DNA from 2 places in the Pseudomonas sp. LB3P31 genome. Region 2 is predicted to be linked to the other one. Evidence: riboswitches for the same ligand, from Rfam matches in the RefSeq annotation. Region 2 holds a riboswitch; the other holds the start of a gene.
What was found. A riboswitch is a leader RNA that binds a small molecule or an ion and turns the genes downstream of it on or off. The one in region 2 is predicted to bind cobalamin.
Positions count from the first base shown of each region.

Region 1: it holds a riboswitch for cobalamin, as region 2 does, so the genes downstream of both, cobO (cob(I)yrinic acid a,c-diamide adenosyltransferase) here and ACYZTK_RS25625 (ABC transporter substrate-binding protein) in region 2, are expected to answer to the same signal.

Region 1 is NZ_CM142710.1:1,638,919-1,641,995, reverse strand. It holds gene ACYZTK_RS07355 (PQQ-dependent sugar dehydrogenase) at 1-840, opposite strand, end outside; cobalamin riboswitch at 970-1,203, shown strand; gene cobO (cob(I)yrinic acid a,c-diamide adenosyltransferase) at 1,285-1,896, shown strand; gene ACYZTK_RS07345 (cobyrinate a,c-diamide synthase) at 1,893-3,077, shown strand, end outside.
Region 2 is NZ_CM142710.1:5,632,063-5,635,139, reverse strand. It holds gene ACYZTK_RS25640 (hypothetical protein) at 1-95, opposite strand, end outside; partial or broken gene ACYZTK_RS25635 (low affinity iron permease family protein) at 305-517, shown strand; gene ACYZTK_RS25630 (VOC family protein) at 633-1,034, opposite strand; cobalamin riboswitch at 1,223-1,417, shown strand; gene ACYZTK_RS25625 (ABC transporter substrate-binding protein) at 1,555-2,568, shown strand; gene ACYZTK_RS25620 (FecCD family ABC transporter permease) at 2,565-3,077, shown strand, end outside.

The DNA of each region.
Region 1 (3,077 bases), 1.8 Mb from region 2:
ACGCTCGTTGACCGCGGTCCACAGCGCACCGCTCTGGGGTTCCCAGGCCATGCCGTTGGGGTTGCGCAGGCCGGAGGCGAAGATTCGGTGATTGCCGGTGGCGCGGTCCACTTCCCAGATCGCCGCGCGGCCTTCTTCCTTGTCCATGCCGTTTTCTGCGACGTTACTGTTCGAGCCGACAGTGACGTACAGCTTGCTGCCGTCTTTGCTGGCGATAACGTTCTTGGTCCAGTGGTGATTCAGCGTGCCGCCTGGCAGGTCGACTACCTTGATCGGTTGCGACTTGATCGATGTATCGCCGGTTTCATAATGGAAGCGCAGCAGTCGATCGGTGTCGGCGACGTACAGATCATTGCCCACCAGGGTCATGCCAAACGGCGAATTGAGATTTTCCAGGAACACCGTGCGGGTTTCGGCGATACCGTCGTGATCTTTATCGCGCAGCAGAGTGATGCGGTTCGGGCTGGGGACGCCGGCGCCGGCGCGGCCCATGACTTTCTTCATGACCCAGCCCTTGATGCCTTTGCCGTCGTCGGGTTTGGGCGGGGCGTTGGTTTCGGCCACCAGCACGTCACCATTGGGCAGCACGTAAAGCCAGCGCGGGTGATCGAGGCCTTCGGCAAACGCAGCCACCTGGGTTCCAGTGGCGGCAGTCGGTTTGGCGCCGTCCGGCCAGCCGATTGCCGGGGCGATGTTCACCGTCGGCATCAGGGTCTTGTTCGGTTCTGGCAGTTTGGGTGACGGACCGGTGCCGTCGGAGACTTGCAGGCTGGAAGTTTCACCGCAGGCGGCGAGTCCTCCGGCTAACGCGACAACGAAAACGAGTTGGGACTTGCGCATGCTGACCTTCCCTATGAATGCAGTGACCTGTTCAGTAGAGAAGCGCAAATGCGCGATGGTTCAACGGTGCGACAGCAAATCAGCCGTTGAAGCCGCTCTTTAATTGACGCTCCACCCCCAACCCTCTAACCTTCGCGGCTTGTTTCAGGTGCCCTGTGACGTTGTCGACAGGGTGAAACAGGGAAGCCGGTGAGTGATCATCTCCATGGAGGACCGATCACGATCCCGGCGCTGCCCCCGCAACGGTAAATGAGTGAAGACTGCGCCGAGTGCCACTGTGTCGAGCGATCGATATGGGAAGGCGCGCAGTCCGGCCTGCAGCCGCTCATGAGCCCGGAGACCGGCCTGATCCATCCAGCGGCATCACGGTGGGCGATGCCAGGCTTCTTGCCGTCTATTCTTGTGCCTGCCCGCCGTTATCCAGCCCCAACGGAGAGCTTCCCCATGTCTGATACCCCCGAGCGTGACGAACGCCACCTGGCGCGCATGTTGCGCAAAAAAGCCGTGATCGACGAACGCATCGCCAACTCCCCGAATGAATGCGGCTTGCTGCTGGTGCTTACCGGTAATGGCAAGGGCAAAAGCAGCTCGGCGTTCGGCATGCTCGCGCGGTCCATGGGCCATGGCATGCAGTGCGGCGTGGTGCAGTTCATCAAGGGGCGTAACAGCACCGGAGAAGAACTGTTCTTCAGGCGCTTTCCGGAGCAGGTGCGGTTCCACGTCATGGGCGAGGGCTTCACCTGGGAAACCCAGGACCGCCAGCGTGATATCGCCGCCGCCGAGGCCGCCTGGGCGGTGTCCCGCGAGTTGCTGCGCGACCCGTCGATCGGCCTGGTGGTGCTCGATGAGTTGAACATCGCCCTCAAGCACGGCTATCTCGATCTCGATCAGGTGCTCAGTGATCTGCAGGCCCGCCCGCCGATGCAGCACGTGGTGGTGACTGGCCGCGGAGCCAAGCCGGAGATGATTGAACTGGCCGATACCGTGACTGAAATGGGCGTGGTCAAACACGCGTTCCAGGCCGGGATCAAGGCGCAAAAAGGCGTTGAGTTGTGAGTCAGCCTCGGCATTGCCCGGCGGTACTGATTGCCGCGCCGGCCTCCGGTCAGGGCAAGACCACCGTGACCGCTGCGCTGGCCCGGTTGCATCGCAACCAGGGGCGCAAGGTGCGCGTATTCAAGTGCGGCCCGGACTTTCTCGACCCGATGATTCTCGAGCGCGCCAGTGGTGCGCCGGTCTATCAACTGGATATGTGGATGGTCGGCGAGCAGGACAGTCGTCGGCTGCTGTGGGAAGCCGCCGGCGAGGCGGACCTGATCCTGATTGAAGGGGTGATGGGGCTGTTCGACGGCACACCATCAAGTGCCGACCTGGCGCGGCATTTCGGCGTGCCGGTGCTGGCGGTGATCGACGGCACTGCCATGGCGCAGACCTTTGGCGCCCTGGCCCTGGGACTGGCGCGTTATCAGCCGGACTTGCCATTTGCCGGCGTGCTGGCCAACCGCGTAGGCACCTTGCGCCATGCGCAGCTGCTGGAAGGCAGCCTGACTGAAGGCTTGCGCTGGTACGGCGCACTGTCCCGGGAAACCGGGATCGAGCTGCCAAGTCGCCATCTCGGCCTGGTGCAAGCCAGTGAATTGAACGACCTCAACCTGCGCCTGGATGCAGCGGCGAATGCCCTTGGCAGCAGCTGTGAAGTGGCGCTGCCACCGGCAGTGGAGTTTGCCGCCCCAGATGTAATCGTCGCCGAACCCTTGCTGGCCGGCGTGCGCATCGCCGTGGCCCACGATGAGGCCTTCGCATTTACCTACGGCGCGAGCCTGGATCTGTTGCGGGCCATGGGCGCCGAATTGCGCTTCTTCTCGCCGATCCGTGATGCCGGCTTGCCCGAGGCCGACAGCCTTTACCTGCCCGGCGGTTATCCTGAGTTGCACCATGTGGCGCTGTCGCGCAATACCTCGATGCTCACGGCGATCCGCGCGCACCATGCGGCGGGCAAGCCATTGCTGGCGGAGTGCGGCGGGATGCTTTACCTGCTGGATTCGTTGACTGACGTCGAGGGTACGCGTGCTGAAATGGTAGGTTTGCTGGCAGGCGATGCGGTGATGCAGAAGCGCCTGGCTGCGCTGGCCTTGCAGGCGGTCGAGCTGCCCGAGGGGTCGTTGCGCGGGCATACCTATCACCACTCGCTGACCAGCACCGAACTTGAGCCGATCGCCCGGGGGTTGAGCCCGAAC
Region 2 (3,077 bases):
GTGACGCCCTCCTTCAAATGTTGAAAATCGGCCTCCGGTTTGCCGGAGCCCTGATGATCGTTCTGACCTTCAGTCCTGCTGTCTGGAATATTCATGACGTCCCTCGCCTTTCAAAAAGTGCGTTATCGGGTTCGCCACGACGTATTCGCAGCCCCCCTCAGTTCAGATGACGGAGGTGCATTAACAGGAGTTCCAACAAAATGATGAGCGACGCAATGCGCCCGGATGACTGAACAAGCGGTCTGAAAGGCGCATAAATAAAAAGAATTTAGAGGAATACCCGCGGTCTACGCCTGACTTCCCAATCGTGACCTTCTTAATGGTGTTCCTGATCCAGAACACCCAGAACCGCGACAACGACATTTTGCATCTGAAGATCGATGAGCTGATCCGCGCCACCAAGGAAGCGCAGAATGCGACCTTGTCGCTGGACAAGATGGGCACTCGGGAGCTTAGGAAGTTGCGCAAGCATTACAGCTCGCTGGGGGATGTGGAGGCGATTCAGCTGGATGATTGATCACGGCTGATGTAGCTATCGCGAGCAGGCTCACTCCTACAGGGATTTGGGCCAGGCACAGGTATCGGGCACACCAACGATCCCCTGTAGGAGTGAGCCTGCTCGCGATTGGTTGTCACTCCAACCCATCCGCATGCACAAAGCACAACTTATTGCCCTCCGGATCCCGGCAGTACGCGCCGAAATAATCCGGCGAGTAATGCGCGCGTATCCCGGGGGCGCCCTCATCTGTCGCTCCCCCGGCAATCGCCGCAGACCAGGCGGCCTGCACCTGATCGCGCGAGCGACAGGCAAAGCTGACCTGGGTGCCATTGCCCCAGTTGGCAGGTAACCCGTTGTAGGGCAGCTGGATGAAAAACTGTGGCCAGCTCTTGCCCGGATACTGCCAGCCCGAACCGGGCGGGCCGCCGTCGTTTTCGTCGGGCATGCGCTCCAGGCCCAGGGGTTGCAGGACTGCGTCGTAGAAGGTGGTCATGGCGACGAGATCGCGGGCGCCGATGATGATGTGGCTGAACATGGGGGCTCCTGGGATGGGCTGTTTTTGGGGATCGCGTTCAGTGTGATTAGCTTAGAGGCAAGATCAAAAGATCGCAGCCTCGTTGCACTCGTCAGCTCCTACGGGGGGACGGGACACGTTGCGGTCGCCGCTGCCGGCGATTTTGAGTGGGGGCGCGATCACACAGATTCCCCAAGTACCACCTGATCGACTACCATGCCGCCGCCGGTTTCCACATGGGATTAATAGGGAATCCGTGATGCTCTCGCAGCATCAAACGGAACTGCCCCCGCAACTGTAGGTGCTGAGCCTGCTCCACGACTGCCACTGGGATTTTTCCCGGGAAGGCCGGAGCCAGGTGATGACGCGCCAGTCAGGAGACCTGCCGGCCAAGCAAATTACTAACCGGCGGGGTGTCCGGGGAGGACATCCTTGCCGCGCGCGTCACCTTGGTGACAGGCCTTGCACTGCCCCGGCGGCAGCGTTCGATGATGTGTTTCCAGACCCTGCTACGTGTACGGTTGTTTCTGGAGATCGCCTCATGCTGCTGCCTCGCTTCGCTGCCCTCATCACTGGCCTCGGCCTGTGCGCCCTCGCCCAGGCGACACCGACCCCATATCCCCTGACGGTAGAAAACTGCGGCAGCACGCTGACCTTCCAGCATGCCCCTGCCCGGGCCGTGACCATCGGCCAGGCCGGCACGGAAATGCTCTACGCCATGGGCCTGAGCGACCGGCTGGTGGGAACTTCGCTATGGTTCAACGATGTGCTGGGCCGCTACCAGAGCGAGAACGACCGGATCGAACGCCTGGCCGACAACGAGCCGAGTTTTGAAGCGGTCATTGGCAAGCGCCCTGAGCTGGTGGCCGTCGAGCTGGAGTGGATGGTCGGCCCGCAAGGTGCGGTCGGCACCCGCGAGCAGTTTGATGAGCTGAATATTCCGACCTATCTGATGCCTTCCGACTGCGAAGCCAAGGACAATCTGGTCGGGGCCGACGGCACCCGCCTGGAAGCGTTCCGCATCGACAGCCTGTACAAGAGCGTCCACCAGCTGGCAGAAATCTTCGATGTGCAGGAGCGTGGCCAGCAGTTGACGGCCGAGCTGAAGGCGAGCCTGGCGAAGTCGATTGCCTTGGTCCAGTACAAGGACCTCAAGCACACCAGCGCGCTGTTCTGGTTCTCCAGCGCCAGCCTCGATATCGACCCCTACGTCGCCGGCCACAAGGGCATTCCCGACTTCATGCTCAACACCCTGGGCGTGCGCAACGTGGTGCAGTCCGATGAAGAATGGCCAACGGTGGGCTGGGAAACCATCGCCAAGGCCAACCCGACATTCCTGGTGATTGCCCGCATGGACCGTCGCCGGTTTCCCGCCGACGATCATGAAAAGAAACTGGCGTTCCTGCGCAGCGATCCGGTGACCCGCAACATGGACGCGGTGAAAAACAACCGCATCATCATCCTCGACGCGATGGCGATGCAGGCCAGCCTGCGGATGTTCGATGGCCTGGAAACCCTGGCCACCGCGATCAATGGCTACGACCTGCCAAAATGACCAGGTCGCTGATTCGCACGCTGTTGGCCTTCATGACCTTGCTCTTGGCAGTGGTCGCCGGCGTGGCCATTGGTGAAACGCCGATCGAGCCGGGCGTGGTGTTCAAGGTATTGGCCAACAAATTGTGGGCGGCCGGTCATGTGCTCGACCCGATCGACGAGGGCATCGTCTGGAACTACCGTCTGACCCGGGCGCTGGTGGCCGCGGCGTGTGGTGCGGGGCTGGCAACCTGCGGGGTGATCCTGCAGTCGCTGCTGCGCAATCCATTGGCAGACCCCTACTTGCTGGGCATTTCTGCCGGGGCATCCACGGGTGCGGTGCTGGTGGCGCTGCTGGGTGTGGGCGCCGGGGCGATTTCATTGTCCGTCGGGGCCTTTGCCGGAGCCGTCGCGGCCTTTGTCCTGGTGATTCTGCTGGCGCGGGTCAGCGGTTCGTCCAGTGGCACCGGGCAGATCATTCTGGCGGGCATTGCCGGCTCGCAGCTGTTCAACGCGCTTACGGCATTTCTG